DNA from 3 places in the Streptomyces sp. NPDC050388 genome. Region 2 is predicted to be linked to each of the others. Evidence: riboswitches for the same ligand, from Rfam matches in the RefSeq annotation. Region 2 holds a riboswitch; each other region holds the start of a gene.
What was found. A riboswitch is a leader RNA that binds a small molecule or an ion and turns the genes downstream of it on or off. The one in region 2 is predicted to bind cobalamin.
Positions count from the first base shown of each region.

Region 1: linked by a shared signal. The riboswitch ahead of AB0I73_RS11415 (iron ABC transporter permease) and the one ahead of AB0I73_RS22715 (ribonucleoside-diphosphate reductase subunit alpha) in region 2 are both predicted to bind cobalamin.
Region 3: linked by a shared signal. The riboswitch ahead of AB0I73_RS08655 (cobalamin biosynthesis protein) and the one ahead of AB0I73_RS22715 (ribonucleoside-diphosphate reductase subunit alpha) in region 2 are both predicted to bind cobalamin.

Region 1 covers NZ_JBFAKH010000015.1:70,982-77,931, forward strand. Annotated here, with positions in the region: gene AB0I73_RS11400 (PDR/VanB family oxidoreductase) at 1-409, shown strand, start outside; gene AB0I73_RS11405 (IclR family transcriptional regulator) at 406-1,203, shown strand; partial or broken gene AB0I73_RS11410 (VOC family protein) at 1,358-1,576, shown strand; cobalamin riboswitch at 1,643-1,764, shown strand; gene AB0I73_RS11415 (iron ABC transporter permease) at 1,865-2,974, shown strand; gene AB0I73_RS11420 (ABC transporter ATP-binding protein) at 2,974-3,759, shown strand; gene AB0I73_RS11425 (ABC transporter substrate-binding protein) at 3,775-4,821, shown strand; gene AB0I73_RS11430 ((2Fe-2S) ferredoxin domain-containing protein) at 4,828-5,247, shown strand; gene AB0I73_RS11435 ((2Fe-2S)-binding protein) at 5,369-6,079, shown strand; partial or broken gene AB0I73_RS11440 (family 10 glycosylhydrolase) at 6,339-6,950, shown strand, end outside.
Region 2 covers NZ_JBFAKH010000039.1:54,839-61,788, forward strand. Annotated here, with positions in the region: gene AB0I73_RS22715 (ribonucleoside-diphosphate reductase subunit alpha) at 1-2,292, opposite strand, end outside; cobalamin riboswitch at 2,417-2,563, opposite strand; gene AB0I73_RS22720 (GNAT family N-acetyltransferase) at 2,625-3,131, opposite strand; gene mctP (monocarboxylate uptake permease MctP) at 3,227-4,855, opposite strand; gene AB0I73_RS22730 (DUF3311 domain-containing protein) at 4,852-5,118, opposite strand; gene AB0I73_RS22735 (GntR family transcriptional regulator) at 5,285-6,049, opposite strand; gene nagB (glucosamine-6-phosphate deaminase) at 6,247-6,950, opposite strand, start outside.
Region 3 covers NZ_JBFAKH010000011.1:44,959-51,908, reverse strand. Annotated here, with positions in the region: gene AB0I73_RS08660 (cobyric acid synthase) at 1-456, opposite strand, end outside; gene AB0I73_RS08655 (cobalamin biosynthesis protein) at 453-1,418, opposite strand; cobalamin riboswitch at 1,540-1,701, opposite strand; gene AB0I73_RS08650 (hypothetical protein) at 1,845-2,066, opposite strand; gene AB0I73_RS08645 (inorganic phosphate transporter) at 2,098-3,360, opposite strand; gene AB0I73_RS08640 (class II aldolase/adducin family protein) at 3,602-4,270, shown strand; gene AB0I73_RS08635 (alpha/beta fold hydrolase) at 4,332-5,459, shown strand; gene AB0I73_RS08630 (hypothetical protein) at 5,714-6,950, shown strand, end outside.

The sequences.
Region 1 (6,950 bases), on a different contig from region 2:
CCCGCTCCCGGACACGTCGGTCTACTGCTGCGGCCCGGAAGGCCTGCTGCGGGCGGTGGAGGAACGCTGCGCCGTCCGGCCGCACGCCGCCCTGCACACCGAGCGGTTCGCACCCAAGGACCTGCGGCCCGCCGCCGCGGAGGAGGAGTTCGAGGTCGAACTGGCCGGCAGCGGCCGCACCGTGACGGTGCCGCCCGGCGTCTCGGTGCTGGAGGCCGTCGAGCAGGCGGGTGTGCAGGTGCTGTCCTCATGCCGCGAGGGCACCTGCGGCACCTGCGAGACACCGGTGCTCGACGGCACCGTGGACCACCGCGACTCCCTCCTCACCCCCGACGAGCAGGCCGCGAACGACACCATGATGATCTGCGTCTCCCGGGCCGCCTGCCCCCGCCTCGTCCTCGACCTGTGAGCGGTCCTCGACCTGCGAGCGCGGGGGGACCCGGCGAGTCGGTCCTGACGCGGGCGGTGCGCATCCTGGAGGCGTTCACCCAGGACGAGCCCGCCCTGTCCGTCTCCGAGATCGCGCGCCGGTCGGGACTGCACGTGGCCACCGCCTCCCGCCTGATCGCCGAACTCGTCGCGCACGGGCTGCTGGTGCGCGACGAACGGCGTCTGGTACGGGTCGGGGTGCGCCTGTGGGAGCTGGCCTCGCGCGCCTCGCCCGCCCTCACACTGCGCGAGCGCGCCATGCCGTTCCTGGAGGGCGTCCACGACGTCGTCGGCCACCACGTGCAGCTCGCCGTGCGCGACGGGGAGGAGGTGCTGTTCGTGGAACGGCTGTCCACGCCCGGCTCCGTCGTCAACTACACGCGGATCGCGGGCCGCCTGCCGCTGCACGCCTCCTCCAGCGGCCTCGTCCTGCTCGCGCACGCCCCCGCCGGGCTGCGCGAACAGGTCGTCGAGGCAGGGCGGTTGAACGCCTACACAGCCGCCACCCCCGTCGCCCCGGGCAGGCTGCGGGCCCAGCTCGCCGCCGTACGCCGCGACGGCTACGCGTACTGCCCCGGCTTCGTGCACGAGGACGCCCTCGGCATCGCGGCCCCCGTGCGCGACGGCTCGGGCGACGTCGTCGCGGCCGTCGGCGTGGTCGTGCCCAACGACGCCGCCGCCCGGTCCCACCTCCCCGTGGTCCGCACGGCCGCACGCGGCATCTCCCGCGCCCTCGGCACCCGACCGGCGGACGCGCAGGGGAGCGGAGGATGAGCCGGTCCCGGAACGAGACGCCGTTTCGCCGGATCCGGTACCGGCTCTGTGAGCCGGGGTGCGGGAGCGCATCGCGGCGCTGGGCGCGCTGCCGGCGAGCAGCGAGGTGCTCGGGTCGCCCGGGCACCGCTGGGTCCTGGAGGAGCCGCTCGCCGAGGACGAGGTGACCAGGCTGCTCGGCCTCGGCGCCGTCAAGGTGGACGTGGGCCGGGGCTCGGACCGGAGTCGGGTGGTCATGGCCGACCCCGAGGGCAACGAGTTCGACGCCCTGCGCACCCCGGCACCGCGGAACCAGCTCGCCCCTGCCAGGGGTCCTGTAGCCGCACTCCCCACTGCCAGACCGTTGACCAGGACAGATGCAGAAGTCCGGTGAGAGTGCCAGGCCACCCCGGCGGAAGGTGATTTCCGCCACCACCGGCGGGGGTGTCCTGGTGGGCAGGCTAAGCTGCACATGCCCCGCGGGGGAAGTCCGGTCGAATTCCGGCGCTGACCCGCAACGGTAGGCGGAGCCCGTCCGAGGCCCCGCAAGCCCGATTACCCGCGGTGTGAAGGCTCCTGTCAATCGCCGTGGACTGCGAGAGGTGCTGCGCAGGGCGCCCCGCGCCCGGGGCCGCTCCTTCTGTTGCGCAGGGGCACGGCCTGAGGCGAAAGCGACCCGTCCGTGGCCACCACCCTCGAAACCGAACCTGCCACGCCCGCGCACACGCCCCGTACCGGAGCCGGGGCCGCGTCCCCCCGGCGCGTTCCACTGCCCCTTCTCCTGATCGGCCTGGGCGCCGCTCTGCCCGTGTCCCTCGTCTGCGGGGTGGGGATCGGGGCGTCGGGGATCTCCTGGGGCGAGGTGCTACACCACCTGTGGGCCGGGTTGACGGGCGGGTCCATGACCCCCGGCCAGGTGCCGGCGTACACCATCGTCTGGGAACTGCGCCTTCCCCGGGCCGTGCTGGCCGCGATCGTCGGGGCCGGGCTGTCGGCCATCGGCGTCGCGGTGCAGGCCATGGTCCGCAACGCTCTCGCCGACCCGTACGTGCTGGGCATCTCCTCGGGCGCGGCCGTGGGCGCCAACGCCGTGCTCATCTTCGGAGCCTTCGGCGCGCTCGGCGTCTGGGCCCTGTCCACGGCGGCGTTCCTCTCCGCGCTCCTGGCCATGGTGCTGGTGTACGCGATCGCCCGTACCCCTCGCGGACTGAGCCCGCTGCGGCTCGTCCTGACGGGCACCGCGATGTTCTACGGCTTCTCGGCCGTCACCACGTTCATGGTGTTCGCGGCCGAGCGCGGTGAGGCGGCTCGTTCCGCGATGATGTGGCTGCTCGGCAGCCTCGGCGGCGCCAACTGGGCCTCCGTTCCGATCGCCGCGGGGGCGGTGCTCGGCGGCCTCGTCCACCTCGCGTGGTCGGCGCGCCGTCTGAACGCCCTGGCCATGGGCGACGAGACGGCCGCCGCGCTGGGAGTGGACCCGGGGAGGCTGCGCAAGGAGCTGTTCCTGGTCTCCGCGGCCGTCACGGGGGCGGTGGTGGCGGTGAGCGGGGCGATCGGTTTCGTCGGGCTGATGGTTCCGCACGCCGTACGGATGCTCGTCGGCGCCGACCACCGGCGGCTGCTGGCCGTCGCACCGCTCGCCGGAGCCGTCCTGCTGGTCTGGGTGGACATCCTGTCCCGCGCGGTGCTCGCACCGGTCGAACTGCCGGTGGGCGTCCTGACCGCGGCCATCGGCGTGCCGTGTTTCCTCCTGCTGATGCGCCGCCGTTCCTACGCCTTCGGAGGCGTGTGATGCGGGTCGACGTCGACGCACTGACCGTCGAGGCCGAGGGGGCCCGGCTGGTGGAAGAGGTCACGCTGGGGGCGGCCGAGGGGCAGCTCGTCGGCCTGGTCGGGCCCAACGGCAGTGGGAAATCGACCCTGTTGCGCTGCGTCTACCGGGCGCTGCGTCCCTCGGCCGGTACGGTCCGGCTCGGCGGTGAGGACCTGTACGCCATGAGCGCGCGTGAAAGTGCCCGTCGGGTGGCCGCACTGCCCCAGGAGTCAGTCACCGAATTCGATTTCACGGTCGCCGAGGTCGTGGCGATGGGGCGGTTGCCGCACCAACGGTCGGCGGCCCGGACCACCGATGAGGACCGCGAGGCGTGCGCGGCCGCGCTGGTGGGGGTCGGCGCCGGTCACCTCGCCGACCGTGGCTTCCTCACCCTCTCCGGCGGCGAGAGGCAGCGGGTCCTGATCGCCCGGGCGCTCGCCCAACGACCCCGGGTGCTGGTGCTCGACGAGCCCACCAACCACCTGGACATCGCCCAGCAGTTGGAAGTGCTCGCCCTGGTGCGTGGCAGCGGACTGACGGTGCTCACCGCACTGCACGACCTCAACCTCGCCGCACTCCACTGCGACTTGCTCCACGTCATCGACGGCGGCCGGATCGTCGCCTCCGGTGCTCCGCACGACGTGCTCACACCCGAGCTGCTGGCCGAGGTCTTCGGCGTGCGGGCGCATCGCGTCCCGCACCCGGAGACCGGCGCCGTACAGCTGCTCTTCGACCGTCTCCTGCCCGCTCAGCCCACTACCTGAGGAGCCACCTCCACCATGCCGCACCTGGCACGCCCCGCCGCACTCGCGCTCGCCACGGCCCTGCTCCTCACCGGCTGCGGTGCGCAGGTCACCTCTCGGGAAGGAGAGAAGGACGGTTCCGCCGCACGTGACGGCCACTATCCGGTGACCGTGGAGAACTGCGGCCAGAAGAAGACCTACGACACAGCCCCCCAGCGCGTGGTCACCAACGACGTCGGCATCACCGAGATCATGTTCGCGCTCGGACTCGAGGGCCATATGGCGGGCTATGTGATGCCCGACGACAAGGGCGACCTCACGTCCGTTCCCTGGAAGGACGCCTACCAGAAGACCACGTGGCTCTCGAAGGAGAGGATCAACAAGGAGCTGGTCCTCGACGCCCGTGCCGATCTGGTCTTCGCGGGCTGGAACTACGGCTTCAGCGAGGGAACCGGCTTCACCCCCGCCGAACTGGACGAGGTGGGCGTCGACTCGTATCTGCTGAGTGAGTCGTGCCGTAACGGGAGAGGGAAGGCACGGGGCGTGATGTCGCCGCTCGACGCCCTCTACACCGATCTGCGGAACCTGGGAAGGATCTTCGACGTCGAGGACCGTGCCGAAACCCTCATCGCGACGTTCCGGGAGCAGGTGGCCGAAGCGCAGGCGAAGGCGCCGAAGGGGGCGGACCGTCCGAGGGTCTTCCTCTACGACGACGGGCGGGACAAGCCGCTGACCTCGGGTGCGTACGCAGGTCCGCACGACATCATCACCAAGGCGGGCGGTGATCACGTCATGAAGGACCTCAAGGACAGCTGGACGACGGTCGGCTGGGAGACCGTCGTCGAACGCGACCCGGAGGTGATCGTGATCAACGACTACGGAGACACCAGCGCCGACCAGAAGCGGAAGTTCCTGAAGTCCTACCCACCGCTCGCACACGTCTCGGCCGTCAAGAACGACCGGATCGTCGTCCTCGACTACGTGGACCTGGTGGAGAGCCCGCGCAATCCCGCGGCCGTCAGCTCGCTCGCCGCAGAGCTGAGGAACTTCGACCGGGGCGGATCCCCCCGGGGAGAGGAGTGAGGCCGCATGTCCGTCGACGCGAACCCGGTCGAAGCGACGTCCGGTCAGGCCACGGCCCCGTCGCCCGCCCCGGCGAACACCCCCGCGCCCTGCCGGGTCGTCGTGTGCCGGGACTGCTGCTGCGGCAGCTCCAAGGTGCCCGGCGTCGACCACGCGGCGCAGACGGCGCGCCTGCGCGCGGCGGTTCCGACACGGGTGTCCGCCTGTCTGGACCTGTGTGAACAGGCCAACGTCATCGTCGTCCAGCCTTCCGCGGCGGGCCGGTCGGCCGGCGGCCGGCCCGTCTGGCTGGGGCTGGTCAACGACCCCGACGCCATCGAGGACATCGTCGCCTGGGCGCACGCCGGCGGCCCCGGCGTCGCACCCCTCCCGGACATCCTCGACCTCTACACCATCAGGCCGCCGCGGCGGGGCACGGCCCTTTGAGACCGCGCTCACCGGACCGCCCTCCGTGCGGCAGCGGCCGGGGCCGCTGCCGCACGAGTGGGGCACCACGGCCCCCCTCGAACCCACGTCGCGGCGCCCGTCGGAAAGGAAACGCCACAGCATGACCGAACACGCTCAGGCTCAGGCATCCGCCGAGGCCGTCACCGCGGCCCTGCACGACGTGGCGGCCCTCGGCGGCTTCTTCGTCCTGCCCGTCGGCGGCCCGGACGAGGGCTGGCACCCGCTCGACCGGTCCTCCGCGAGCGGCTTCACCGACCTGTCCGCAGCCGTCGCGCGGCGGTACCGCACCGGCGAACCGCGGATCGGCGTGTCCATCGCCCACCTCGGACACGCGGCCCGCCTCTGGTCCCCCGCCCTGGCGTGCGTGCTGCTGCACGGGATCGTCCCGGACCTGACGGAGCTGCAGCGTGCCGACGACGGACCGGCCCTGCGTCTGTCCCGCCCCGCCGGCTGGTGCGCCGAGCGGCTCCCCGACCCCGCTCTCGCCCTGAACGAGCAGGTGATGCGGCATCTGCGCGCGCTCGAGGCCGGACTGCGCATCAAGATCGCTCCGCGCCTGCTGGACGGGAACGCCGCCTCCGCACTCGTCGGGTCGGCCCATGTCCTGCTGTCGGCCCGCCCCGAGCTGCGGGAGCCGCTCACGGACCTCACCACCCGGCTGCTGAGCACCGGACGACTCGCGGGCACCGGAGTGATCACCGGCCCGGACCTCACGTTCCGCCGCCGCAGTTGCTGCCTCTACTACCGTGCGCCGAACAGCTCGAAGTGCGGCGACTGCTGCCTGGCCGGCCGAGACGGACCGTCAGCCTGACCCTGTTCGACTCGGTCCGCAGCACGTGTTCACGGCCGTCGCCGTGCACATCGAGCGCCTCATGTCAGTTACTCGTTACTCGAACTCCAACCGTTTGGTGACCATTTGACCCGGTGGTTGACCTGGGCATGACGGGCTGGGCAGGGTGAGCCGGTCTGCCTTCCGTCTCTCCTCAGGAGTCGTCGTGACCGACAGCCCCGACCCCGGCTCTGCCGCACGCCGCCCCACCCGCCGTGGACTGCTGCGCACCGCCGGACTGATGGCCGGTCTCACCGTGGCCGGTCTCCCCACCTCCGCTGGTGCGGCTGTCCCCTCCGAGACAGAACCGGCCCTGCTGCCGGCCGTCAAGAACGGCACGGTGACCGGGGCCGGAGACCGTGAACTGCGCGGTGAGTGGATCGCCACCGTCGCCAACATCGACTGGCCCTCGCGGCCCGGCCTGAGCCCCGCCGCGCAGCAGACGGAGTTCGTCGCGCTGCTCGACCACGCCAGATCGATCGGGCTCAACGCGGTGTTCGCCCAGGTCCGCCCGACGGCCGACGCGTTCTGGCCCTCACGGTTCGAGCCGTGGTCACAGTACCTGACCGGAACTCAGGGACAGGATCCCGGTTACGACCCGCTGGGCTTCATGGTCGACGCCGCGCACGCCCGCGGGCTGGCCCTGCACGCGTGGTTCAATCCGTACCGCGTCTCGCAGCAGTCCGACGTCACCAAGCTCGTGCCCGGCCACCCGGCGCGGCTGCACCCGGAATGGACCGTCTCCTACGGCGGCCGGCTGTACTACAACCCCGGAATCCCGGCCGCCCGCGCCTTCGTCGAGGACGCCGTCATGGACGCGGTGGAGCGCTACGAGATCGACGGCGTCCACTTC
Region 2 (6,950 bases):
TTGGCCCTGGGCCGCGCGGGCGATGCGGGTCGCGGGGCGCGAGCGCAGGTAGTACGTGGTCTTCAGGCCCCGCTTCCAGGCGTAGGCGTACATCGAGGAGAGCTTGCCGATGGTCGGCGTCTCCATGAACAGGTTCAGCGACTGCGACTGGTCCAGGAACGGGGTGCGGTCGGCAGCCATGTCGATCAGAGAGCGCTGCGGGATCTCCCACGCGGTGCGGTACAGCCCGCGCACCTCCTCGGGGATCCAGGTGAAGCCCTGCACCGAGCCCCCCGCCTCGCGCAGCGCCTCACGGGTCCGCGCGTCCCAGACGCCGAGCCGCTTCAGGTCGTCCACCAGGTACGAGTTGACCTGGAGGAACTCGCCGGACAGCGTCTCGCGCTTGAAAAGGTTGGACACCTGCGGCTCGATGCACTCGTACACGCCCGCGATCGAGGCGATGGTGGCGGTCGGCGCGATCGCCAGGAGCAGCGAGTTGCGCAGGCCGGTCGCGCCCATGCGCGCGCGCAGCGCGGCCCACCGCTCGGGCCAGGTCACCTCCACGCCGTAGTGGTCGGGGTGCAGGACGCCCCGGGCCGTACGCGTCTTCTCCCAGGCCGGCAGAGGGCCGTGGGACTCGGCGAGGTCGGCGGACGTCTCGTACGCGGCGAGCATGATCCGCTCGGCGACACGGGTCGAGAGGGCCTTCGCCCCGGGGGAGTCGAAGGGCAGCCGGAGCTGGAAGAAGACGTCCTGGAGGCCCATCACGCCCAGCCCCACCGGGCGCCAGCGGGCGTTGGAACGGCGCGCCTGCTCGGTCGGGTAGAAGTTGATGTCGACGACCCGGTCCAGGAAGGTGACGGCGGTGCGGACGGTGGTGTCCAGCCGCTCCCAGTCGAGGCCGCCGTTCGCCCGGTCGACGAACGCGCCGAGGTTGACCGACCCGAGGTTGCAGACCGCCGTCTCCCCGTCACTGGTGACCTCGAGGATCTCCGTGCACAGGTTGGACGAGTGGACGACGTGGCCCGGCTCGGCGGTCTGGTTGGCGGTGCGGTTGGCGGCGTCCTTGAAGGTCATCCAGCCGTTGCCGGTCTGGGCGAGGGTGCGCATCATGCGCCCGTACAGCTCCCGCGCGGGGAGCGTCCTCGTCGCCAGACCCGCCGCCTCGGCGGCCCGGTAGGCCGCGTCGAACTCCTCGCCCCACAGGTCGACCAGGTCCGGGACGTCGGACGGGGAGAACAGCGACCACGGCGCGTCGGCGCTGACCCGGCGCATGAACTCGTCCGGCACCCAGTGCGCGAGGTTCAGGTTGTGCGTGCGGCGGGCGTCCTCACCGGTGTTGTCGCGCAGCTCCAGGAACTCCTCGACGTCCGAGTGCCAGGTCTCCAGGTAGACCGCCGCCGCGCCCTTGCGCCGGCCGCCCTGGTTCACGGCGGCGACCGAGGAGTCCAGGGTCTTCAGGAACGGGACGATGCCGCCTGAGTGCCCGTTGGTGCCGCGGATCAGCGAACCGCGGGAGCGGACGCGGGAGTAGGACAGGCCGATGCCGCCGGCGTGCTGGGAGAGGCGGGCCACCTGGTGGTAGCGGTCGTAGAGGGAGTCCAGTTCGTCCTTGGGGGAGTCGAGGAGGTAGCAGGACGACATCTGGGGGTGCCGGGTACCGGAGTTGAACAGGGTGGGGGAGGAGGGAAGGTATTCCAGGCGGCTCATCAGGCCGTACAGCGCGGCGACTTCGTCCACCGAGCGGGAGGTGTCGCTCTCGGCGAGACCGGCGGCGACCCGCAGCAGGAAGTGCTGCGGTGTCTCGACGACCTTGCGGGTGACCGGGTGCCGCAGCAGATAGCGGCTGTGCAGGGTACGCAGGCCGAAGTAGCCGAAACGGTCGTCCGCGCCGAGGTCGATCAGCGCGTCGAGACGGGCCGCGTGCAGCGCGACGAACTCGGCGGTCCGGTCAGCGACGAGGCCCTCGCGGTGTCCCGTCGAGATCGAGGAGGCGAACGACGTGACACCCTGCGAGGCGGCCTCGGCACGGATGCCGAGCGTCAGCAGTCGTGCGGCGAGCCGGGAGTAGGCGGGGTCCTCGGAGATGAGCCCGGCCGCCGCCTCGGTGGCCAGCTCCCGCAGCTCGGTCTCGTCCGCATGGGCGGACCGGCCGCGCAGCGCGGCGGCGGCGACCCGGCCGGGGTCGGCGCCCTGGAGGTCGACGGTCAGCTCGGTCAGGGTCCGCAGCAGCGCGGCACCGGGGCCGTCGCTCACGCCGCTCATGTCGGTCACGTCGACCGCTGAAGCCGGATCGGCTGGCGCGATGGTCACGTGGGGCTCTCCCTCGCTCGGCACGGGGCCTGGTCGAGGGCGGGGGGCAGCACACGGGCGCGCGCACGCACCTCGCGTCCACCGGCCCATTCCACGAGGCCCGGACGTCAGGCACCCGGACCGGACGGCCGGGCGCACTGTCGGCAGGTCCTCGGACTGAAGCCGTGCGGGAACGCAGAAAACGCGGACACGCACAAGTACACCGTTGCGGGACAGTTCCGGATTCACACCGGATTCCCCTGCGGCGACAGCAGGCATGAGCATACATCTTGTGCCGTGTGTCGCCGGCGGACCCATATCTTGTGTCGGGATGGTGCTGGAGCGCGGTAATGTCAGAGCGTCAGCTCGTAGGTGAGCAGCATGATGTCGTCCAGGTCCGGCAGCGGGTTCCAGTCGCGTTCGGGGGTGCGGGTGAAACCCAGCCGTTCGTAGACGCGGTGGGCGGAGCGCATGGTGCGCTGGGTCGACAGCACGATCCGACGGCACCCCTCGATCGCCCGTGCCCGGTCGACGCAGGCGCGCACCAGGGCCTCCCCGGCGCCACGGCCCCGGCCCGCGCGGGCGACCGCCAGCATCCGGATCTCCGCCTCGTCCGGCCCCGCTATGTCGGCCATCGGACCGGGGCCCGGCACGAAGGTCACCCCGCCCAGCACCGTTCCCCGCTCCACGGCGACCAGCACCTCGGCGGCCGCTGCCCGCCCCGCCACGTCCCGGAGCCGGCCGAGGTACGCGTCGCTCTCCCCGAAGTCGAGCAGCCCGTCAAGGAGATAGGCCTGCGCGGTGAGCTCGCCGAGTTCCTCGTACTCGTACGGCTCCACCGGCCGGGTGACGATGTCCATGAGGTGAGTGTGCCCGACGGGACGGCGACGGGCCGCCGGATTTCTCCGACGGCCCGTGAGCCCCGCGAGGGGGCTGGAGCCGGACGCCGGGTGCGTCAGTGCTTGCTCTCCGCCGTGTCCAGGGGCAGCTCCGCGCTGACACCCGGGTCGCCCGCGTCCGCCGTGTAGTCCTGCGGCCGGGTCTCGTCGATGCCCTCGGGGGCCTTGGCCGCCCTCAGGGCGAACGTCAGGGCGATCGTCACCAGGGCGTTGAGCACGAAGGCGGTGAGACCGATGTAGCCGATCTCACCGATGCCCGGGATCTCGTCCGACGAACCGCCGAAGTGCTTCTGCGTCGGCGAGGCCACCCCGTACGCCGCGACCGTGCCGTAGATCATGCCGACCGCCCAGCCGCCGAGCAGCGCCCAGCGGTGGAACCAGCGGGTGAACAGGCCGCCCACCAGGGCGGGGAAGGTCTGCAGGATCCAGATGCCGCCGAGCAGCTGGAAGTTGATGGCGACCGTCTTGTCCATGGTGAGGACGAAGACCAGCGCACCCACCTTCACCAGCAGCGAGACCACCTTGGAGACCTTGGTCTCCTGCGCCGGTGTCGCGTCGGGCTTGAGGAAGTCCTTGTAGATGTTGCGGGTGAACAGGTTCGCGGCCGCGATCGACATGATCGCCGCCGGCACCAGCGCACCGATGCCGATCGCCGCGAAGGCCACACCGGCGAACCAGTCCGGGAACATGTTCTCGAACAACTGCGGGATCGCCAGCTGCCCGTTGCTGACATCGACCCCGGCCGCGATCGCCATGAAACCGAGCAGCGCCAGCAGGCCCAGCATCAGTGAGTACAGCGGCAGGATCGTGGTGTTGCGGCGGATCACCTCACGGCTGCGCGAGGACAGCGTCGCGGTGATCGAGTGCGGGTACATGAACAGCGCGAGCGCCGAGCCCAACGCCAGCGTGGCGTACGTCCACTGCCCCGCCTCGCCCGGCACCAGCGAACCGCGCGGCGCGCCCGTGGCCGGGTTGGTCTCGCCGTACGCCTCGCTCGCCTTGGCGAAGACGGCGTCGAAGCCGCCCAGCTTGATCGGGATGTAGATGATCGCCACCGCGATCACGAGATAGATCAGCGTGTCCTTCACGAACGCGATCAGTGCGGGGGCCCGCAGACCCGACGAATACGTGTACGCCGCCAGCACACCGAAGGCGATCAGCAGCGGCAGGTCCTTGACGAACCAGTGGGTGCTCTCCCCGCCGCCGACGCCCATCACGTCCAGCACCGCCTGGATGCCGACCAGTTGGAGCGCGATGTACGGCATCGTCGCCAGGATGCCGGTGAGCGCCACCGCCAGCGACAGCCCCTTGGAGCCGAACCGCCCGCGCACGAAGTCGGACGTCGTCACATAGCCGTGCTTGTGCGAAACCGACCACAGCCGGGGCAGGAAGGTGAAGATCAGCGGGTACACGAGGACCGTGTACGGCACCGCGAAGAAGCCCGCCGCGCCGGCCGCGTAGATCGCCGCCGGTACGGCCACGAAGGTGTACGCCGTGTACAGGTCGCCGCCGAGCAGGAACCAGGTGACCCAGGTGCCGAACGACCGCCCGCCCAGGCCCCATTCGTCGAGGCTGTGCTCGTTCGCGGCCTTGCGCCAGCGGGCGGCCAGAAAGCCCATCACCGTGACGAGGACGAAGAAGAAGATGAAGACGGCGAGTGCCACGCCGTTCACGCCGTCGTTCACCGCTGAGCACCGCCCTTCGCGGCCGCGTGGGCGCGCTGGTCACGCTGCCACAGCTTGTACGCGGTCATCGTCAGTGAGGCGGAGACCGGCACCCACAGCATCTGGTACCAGTAGAAGAACGGGATGCCCATGAGGGCGGGGTCGGTCTTCGCGTACGAGCCGACCCACATCAGGGCCACGAACGGTGCCAGGAGGCAGACGGCGATGACGACGCGCATCGGCGTCACCACCGGCCGTCTGCCGGTTTCCGGGGCTTGCGACATAGAACGGTTCCGTCCCCTCGCTGATCGCCTGTTTGACGCGCAGGAAATCTAGGTCGCGGCGGACCGGGACGGAACCCCTCGCGGGGATTGCGTACTTAAACTCCACGGAACCTCGCCCGGACAGCGGCGGAATCTCCGGTGAAACCCCCGCCGATCCCTCCGGGGCTCAGTCCTGGGGGCGCTTCAGGCGGGCGACGAACTTGTACCGGTCGCCCCGGTACACCGACCGCACCCACTCCACCGGCTGCCCGTCCCGGTCCCGGGAGTGCCGGGAGAGCATCAGCATCGGCAGTCCCACATCGGTGCCGAGCAGGCCGGCCTCGCGCGGGGTGGCCAGCGAGGTCTCGATGGTCTCCTCGGCCTCCGCCAGGTGGACGTCGTACACCTCGGCGAGGGCGGTGTAGAGGGAGGTGTACTTGACGAGGCTGCGGCGCAGCGCCGGGAAGCGCTTCGCGCTCAGGTGGGTGGTCTCGATGGCCATCGGCTCCCCGTTGGCCATGCGCAGCCGCTCGATGCGCAGCACCCGTCCGCCGGGGGTGATGTCGAGCAGTTCGGCGAGCCCGTCGTCGGCGGTGATGTAGCCGACGTCCAGCAGCTGGGAGGTGGGCTCCAGGCCCTGGGCGCGCATGTCCTCGGTGTACGAGGTGAGCTGCAGCGCCTGCGAGACCTTGGGCTTGGCTACGAAGGTGCCCTTGCCCTGGATGCGCTCCAGGCGGCCCTCGACCACCAGCTCCTGGAGCGCCTGGCGCACGGTGGTGCGCGAGGTGTCGAACTCCGCCGCCAGGGTGCGCTCGGGCGGGACCGGCGTGCCGGGCGGAGCCGTCTCGGTCATGTCCAGCAGGTGCTTCTTCAACCGGTAGTACTTGGGCACGCGAGCCGTACGGACCGTGGCCCCGCCCTCGCTCTCCGTACTGTTGACGTCGGTGCTCATGCTCTGCCTTCCCGGCTCCGAGTGCCGAACGACCGACACCCCATCGGCCCCGGCCCACATCGTGGCACGGCTGTGGGCGGGGGACGTCCCCCGCACGCTCCGTGATCCCCTCTGTATACCCCTGGGGCGGAGGCTGGTCTAGTCCACCGGGGCGGCCCATGGGCACCGGGTGCCCACGGCGCCTTCGGCGCCCTCGGTCAGATCCCCTGCCAGTCCGGCTTGTTCACGTGGGCGTACCGGAAGTAGTCGGCGAACTTGAGCTTGCCGGCGGCGGCCTCGTCGACGACGACCGTGGCGTGCGGGTGCAACTGCAGAGCGGACGCCGGGCACACGGCGGCCAGCGGACCCTCGACGGTCGCGGCGATCGCCTCCGCCTTGCCCTCGCCGGTGGCGAACAGCACCAGGTGGCGGGCCTCCAGGATGGTGCCGATGCCCTGGGTGATGACGTGGTGCGGGACCTGGTCGACGTCGCCCTCGAAGAAGCGCGCGTTGTCCATCCGGGTCTGCTCGGTCAGTGTCTTGATCCGGGTGCGCGAGACGAGTGAGGAGCACGGCTCGTTGAACCCGATGTGCCCGTCCGTCCCGATGCCGAGCAGCTGCAGGTCGATGCCGCCGGCGTCGCCCAGCGCCTTGTCGTACGCCTCGCACGCGGCCTGCACGTCCTCGGCCGAGCCGTCGGGGCCGAGGAAGGCGTCCATCCCGATCCCGAGCGGCTCCAGCACCTCGCGCCGGACCACCGAACGGTAGGACTCGGGGTGATCGACGGGCAGCCCCACGTACTCGTCGAGCTGGGCGATCCTCGCCCGGGAGGTGTCCACGGCACCGGAGCGCACCTGGTCGGCCAGCGCCTGGTAGACGGGCAGCGGTGTGGAGCCGGTGGCCACGCCGAGCAGGGCGTCGG
Region 3 (6,950 bases), on a different contig from region 2:
CATGTTCACGATGTCGGTGCGCCGCAGGTTGATCTCGGCCGGGCTGCCGGCCCCCTCACAGATCACCGCGTCATACGTGTCCCGCAGCTGTGCGAGGCAGTCCAGCACCGTGCCCAGCAACTGTTGTTGCCGTCCGCCGTGGTAGCCGCGCGCGCTCAGCTCGCCGACCGGCTTGCCCAGCAGCACCACCTGGCTGCTCCGCTCGCCGCCCGGCTTGAGCAGCACGGGGTTCATCAGTGCGGTCGGCTCGACCCGGCAGGCCTGGGCCTGCATGGCCTGCGCCCGCCCGATCTCGGCGCCCTCGCGCGTCACGAACGAGTTCAGCGACATGTTCTGCGCCTTGAACGGCGCGACCTTGACGCCCTGCCGTGCCAGCCACCGGCAGATCCCGGCGGTCACGACGCTCTTGCCGGCGTCCGAGGTGGTACCGGCGACCAGCAGACCCCCACCGCTCATGACCTGTGCCCCTTCCCGACGATCCGTGCGGCGACGATCCGCGCGGCGGCACCGACGCCGAGCGTCAGCCAGCCGACGCGCCGCGAGAGCCGTACCGCCCGGTCGATGTCCGCCACGGCCACGGGACGGCCGGTGCCGTTGAGGACGGGCCGGTGTTCGACCCGCCCGGCATAGGACAGCGTTCCGCCGAGCCGCACGCCGAGCGCGCCCGCGAAGGACGCCTCCACGGGGCCCGCGTTGGGGCTGGGGTGCTTCGCGGCATCCGCGCGCCACGCCCGGACGGCGCCCCGCGGGTCCGGCCCGGCGACCGCGGCGAGTACGGCGGTCAGCCGCGCCCCGGGCCACCCGGCGACGTCGTCGAGGCGGGCGGAGGCCCAGCCGTAGCGCCGGTACCGGGGGGACTTGTGGCCGACCATGGCGTCCAGGGTGTTGACGGCCCGGAACCCGAGCAGTCCCGGCACCCCGGCGACGGCGCCCCACACCAGGGCGCCCACCACGGCGTCGGAGGTGTTCTCGGCGACGGACTCCACCACCGCGCGGGCGATCCCGTCGGCGTCCAGCGCCTGCGGGTCCCGCCCGCACAGGTGCGGCAGCCGTGCCCGCGCGGCCTCGATGCCCTCGGCGGTGCCGGTCTCCAGGGACCGCCCGACGGCGCGGGCCTCCCGGGCCAGCGACGTCCCGCCGACGACGGCCCAGGTGGCGGCGCCGGTCAGGGCGATCGAGGCAGCGGAGGAGGACCGTACGCACCGGGCGGCAAGGCTCCCCAGGGCGACGGCCCCGCCGACGCAGACGGCGGTGTGCAACGCGCCCCGGCCGCGGTCGTCCCGCCACAGCATCCGTTCCACGGCAGCCGCGGCCCGCCCGAAAGCAGCGACCGGATGTCCCCGGCGGGGATCGCCGAGGAGCAGGTCGCCGAGGAGGCCGGCGGCGGCGCCGTACGCGAACTCGCGATCGGCACCCACGGGTTCAGCCGGTGGGGGATCCGGTGGAAGGGACCGCCCCGATCCGGGGTGGAGTGTCGCTGGTCGACCTCGACGGGCAGCCGGGCATGGCGATATGTCCTCACTCAGGGTGTCCACGCCCTGGTTCGACGAGACCGGCGGTGAGAGTTCCTGGCTCCCGGGGTGTGCACCCCGGTGACAGTGGCGGGACCGCGCCGGACTTACACCGGCTTCCTCTCCTGTCGCCGCATTGGCATCCGGCAGTCCACCACGGTCCGGAAGAACCGTCAACCTGCCTTTGACCTGCGAGGCTGAAGTGTGCTGAGGCCCACAGAGGGGTTCCGGTGGGGGAACGCGAACGGGCGGAGCGGGGCGCGAAGCCCCGCACCGCCCGTCGGACGGAGACGACTCTGATCAGACCGCGATCAGGCCGAGATCAGGTCAGGATCAGGCCATGATCAGATAGATCCCGTACGCCACCGCCGCCGTGCAGGCCGCGAAGCAGGCGTAGGCGCCGGTGACCGCCAGGGCCGCGGACCGGCCCTGGGCGGCGGCCCGCTCGTGGCGGGACAGGCCGACGATGCCGAGGGTGAACAGGGCCACCAGGGCCACGGTGACCACGAGGCTGACGCCGAAGACGGAACCGAGGGCCGCCCAGTCGATCTTCATGGTGCTCTTCTTCCTTCGTACCGGGGCGCGGTCAGACGGTGGTCTTGGCGGCCGGGTCGGTGGCGGCCGGGGCCGGGATGGTGGCCGAGAGCTCCTCGACCGGGCTGCCCGCCGGGGGCGGGGTCACCGCGGCCATGGCGGCGGTCACCACGCCGGCCGGCTCCTCGGCGGTGGCGGCCGAACCGTCGGCGGCATCGTGGTCGTTGACGTTGGTGTGGTCGACGACCTCCCGCCGGGAGATCTTCCAGATCGCCGCGCTGGAGGAGACCAGGAAGACGGCGACGACGGCGGTGCCCCAGCTGCCGGCCCGGCAGACCAGCTCGGCGATGGCCCCGACCAGGGCCGCCGCCGGCAGCGTCAGGCCCCAGGCGACGAACATCCGGGTGGCCGTCGACCAGCGGACGACACCGCCCTTGCGGCCCAGGCCCGCGCCCATCACGGCACCGGAGACCGAGTGCGTGGTGGAGAGGGAGAAACCGAGGTGGGAGGAGGCCAGGATGACCGTCGCGGCGCTGGTCTGGGCGGCGAAGCCCTGCTGCGGCTGGAGGTCCGTCAGGCCCTTGCCCATCGTGCGGATGATGCGCCAGCCGCCGAGGTAGGTGCCGAGCGCGATGGCGACGCCCGCGGACACGATGACCCACAGGGGCGGGTCGGAGTCCGGGGCGAGGGTGCCGCCGGCGACCAGGGCCAGGGTGATGATGCCCATCGTCTTCTGCGCGTCGTTGGTGCCGTGGGCCAGCGAGACGAGGCCGGCGGAGGCGATCTGACCCGCCCGGTAGCCCTTCTCGGACGCCTTGCCGTCGGCCTTCTTGCCCAGGCGGTAGGTCAGCCGCGTCGCGAACATCGCGGCGAGGCCGGCGACCAGCGGCGCGGCGATCGCGGGGATCAGCACCTTGGTGACCAGGACGTCACCGTGCACCGCGCCGAAGCCCGCCGAGGCGACGGTGGCGCCGATCAGACCGCCCATCAGGGCGTGCGAGGAGCTGGACGGCAGACCGACCAGCCAGGTCAGGAGGTTCCAGAGGATCGCGCCGACCAGTGCGGCGAAGATGACCTCGGGACGGATGCCGGCCTCGTCGACGAGGCCTTTGGAGATCGTGTTGGCGACCTCCACGGAGAGGAAGGCGCCCACCAGGTTCAGCACGGCGGACATGGCCACCGCGACCTTGGGCTTGAGAGCACCGGTCGAAATGGTTGTCGCCATCGCGTTCGCGGTGTCGTGGAAACCGTTCGTGAAATCGAACGCGAGTGCGGTTACCACCACAATCGCGAGGATCAGCGAGAAGCTTTCCATTTACCCAGGCAATCGTTCGAAGTCATTGGCGCGTTGAACGTAGGTAACCTGAGTGAACAGAAGATGAACTGGGATGGGCGTCGGGATGACCGTGATGGGTGCGGTTGCTCCGTCGGACGGCCGTACGTCCACCACGGCCCGCCCGTGGCGGTGCGGCTGAAGGGCCGCGCTCCGTCGACGGGCGTTCGCGGCCGACCGCGGAGCCGTTGAAGAGACCTTCGTCACCCGGCAGGATCACGGCATGGCCGAGCAGCAACGGGACGTGAGTGACGAGGAGACGCGCGCCTGGACCGGCCTCGTCGAGGCCGCCCGCCGGACCGTCTCCGACGGGCTCGTCGTCGGCACCTCCGGAAACGTCTCGGTGCGGGTCGGTCCGACCGTGCTGGTCACGCCGTCGGGAGTGCCCTACGACCGGCTGACCCCGCACGACGTGACCGGTGTCGACCTCACCGGTCGGCAGGTCCTCGGCACCCTGGTCCCGACCAGCGAGCTGCCCATGCACCTCGCGGTGTACCGCACGACCGGCGCCCGCGCCGTGGTGCACACGCACGCCGTGCACGCGACGGCGGTCTCCACGCTCGTCGACGAACTCCCGCTCGTCCACTACATGGCCGCCGCGCTCGGCGGGCCCGTCCGGGTCGCCCCGTACGCGACGTACGGCACCGAGGAGTTGGCCGAACACGTGCTGCGCGCCCTCGACGGCCGCACCGGCTGCCTCCTTCGGAACCACGGCACCCTCACCCACGGCACCACCCTCGACCAGGCCTACGACCGCACCGCCCAGCTGGAGTGGATGTGCAGGCTCTGGCTGACCGCCTCGTCCGTCCCGGGCCGCTCCCCGGCCCTCCTGTCGCCCGACCAGCTGGCGGAGGTCGCGGACCGCCTGCGGGGCTACGGGCAGCGCGACTGAGTCCCGCTTCGGGCGGGACGTCCACTGGCCGGGTGACCGCTCCGCCGGGACACTGGGTTCCGTGCGCACTGTCAGAGCGACGGCCGCTGCCGTCACCGCCGTGATAGGTGCCGGAGCCGCCGCGGTGGCGGCCGGCCGGCTCGCCAGCGACGCGGCCCTCAAGGCGCCGCCGGGCAGGCCGCTGCCCACCGAGCCCCGGCTCACCGTGCACGCCACCGCCGCCGGGCAGGTCAGCCTCACCCGGGACCTCGCCGCACTGCGCCCCGGCCGCTACGGCCTCACCGGTGACGATTCCCACGCGGTCGTCGGCCCCGTGCTGGAAGGCCTGTCGGACTCCGCCGACACCGTCGTACGCCGTCTCGAACGCGTCGTGCGGGGCAACCTGAAGCCCGGCGACCGGGCGTGGCTCACCCCGAACCTGTACGTGGGAGACCCGGGCACCGCACTGGGCCTGGGCCACACCGACGTCGACGTCCCCGGCGAACTCGGCCCCCTTCCCACCTGGTTCCTGCCGGGGGCCCGGGACACCTGGGTGCTCGCGGTGCACGGCCTCGGCACCACCCGGGAACACCCCATGAACCTCATGGAGTTCCTGCACCGCCGCTACTTCCCGGTACTCGCCCCCTCATACCGGGGCGATCCGGGCGCGCCGCGCTCGCTCGACGGTCTCAACCACTTCGGCGAGACCGAGTGGCGCGACCTCGACGCGGCGATCCGCTACGCGCTGGACGCCGGTGCCCGGCAGGTCGTCCTGCTCGGCTGGTCCACCGGCGCGACCATGGCGCTGCGTGCCGCAGCCCGTTCCACCCTGCGCGACCGCATCGCCGGGCTCGTCCTCGACTCCCCGGTGCTCAGCTGGGAATCGACCCTGCGCGCCCTCGCCGCCGCCCGCCACACCCCGGGCGCGCTGCTGCCGCTGGCGGTCCGCGCCGCCCAGGGCCGCACCGGCCGCCGCGGCGACCGCCGCCCCGGCGCCGCGGGGGCGGAACGCGTCGACGTCCCCACCCTGATCATCCACGGCCCCGGCGACGTGGTGGCCCCCTGGGGGCTCTCCCGCCGCCTGGCCGCCGCCCAGCCCAACATGATCACCCTGCTCACGGTCGAGGACGCTCCGCACGGCGCCATGTGGAACGCCGACCAGGACGCCTACGAAGAGGCCCTGCGCCGCTTCCTCACCCCTCTCGTGTGACCGTCGCACCCCTCCATATGGCCGCTGTGCCCGCTTTGTCTGCCCCGGCGGACGCCCCGACGGCCGCCCCGCCGCCCCGCCGGGCGGCCGGGCGGACGGTGGCGCGGGGCCTTGCCGGGGATTCCGTTCGGGGGCGTGACACCGGCTTGTTCCCGCCCCTCGACCGCCCGCGCGAGCCGGTGCGTTGGCCCTCTCCGTCGCCGCCCGTGACATTCCGTTTGGGTTTTCGGACCGTCAACCGCAAGACTGCACCCGTGACGTCCCGTATCCCGCGCGACTCCAGGCTTCGACTTGTCCGCCCGCGACCCCTGGCCGCCGCCCCCAGGGCGATGAACCAGCAGCGCTCGCGCCGCCCTGCGCCGCGCCCTCCGGAAGGCACACCGGCCCCCGCGGAGCTGGCCAGGATGGCACGCTCCGGTCTGGCCGGCGCGGCCCGCGTCGCCCGCTGGGCCGATGCCGCCCTCGGCCCCGGCCGGGGCAGCGCCACCGCCGCCGGCAAGGCGATCCTCTCCGCCGCGACCGCCGAATGGGCGGCCGAGGAGCTGGGCCTGACCCCGGCTCAGGTCCGGGCCGACTGGGACACGGCCCGGCTCGCCGGTCTGGTCGAGGTGCACGGCGACACGGCCCGTCCCGGCTGGCGGCTGCGCGCCTGGGACCGCGACGACAGTGCCGTGCTGCGGGGCTGGGTCGCCCTCTTCGACGCCTGGTCGCTGGCCCACCCGGAACCCGAGGGCCACGAACCCGCCACCGTCGGCGAGGTCGTCTCGGCCATGCCGCAGGTGCTCTCCTTCCTCCAGCTCTCGGCCGGGCCCGTCCCCATGCCCCAGCTCCTCGACCTCCTGCAGCAGCGGGTCACCGAACTGCGCACGGAGCGCTGCGAGGTCGACTACGCGCCCCACTCCGCCGACACCGCCCGCCCCGGCCCCACGCCCGCGCCCGTCGAGCCGGGCGCCGCCGACGCCCCGCTCGCCCCGCTCCTCGAATGGGCCCTGCGCGCCCTCGCCGCGGTGGGCGCCCTCACCTACGGCGAGGGACAGGCCACGCTCACCCCGCTCGGCAGCTGGGCGGTCTGGGTCAAGCTGGAGCAGATCTGCGTCGCCGCGCAGAGCCCCGCCGGGAACATCGAGCAGAGCGCCGAGGACATGCTCCGCGGCTGCGCCCAGCTGCGCCCCAACGCGGCCCGCGCCGAGTACCGCGCCTGGCTCGCCGCCCGGCCGGTCGCCGGCGCCGTCACCGAACTGCTCGACGCCGCCCGGGGCGAGGACGCCCTGCTGCGCGGCCTCGCCTTCGAGGCGCTGCGCGTGGTCGGCGCCCCCGCCGAACCCGAGGTCCGCGCCGTGCACGACGAGCCGACGCTGCGGCCCTACGCCCTGCTGTGGCTCGCCGAGCACGACGGTGCCGACCCCGAGGACGCCCACCAGGTCCTCACCCGGGACGAGGCCACCTGGCTGTGGGTGGACACCGCCGCCGCGGTCGCCGACCACGGTGAGG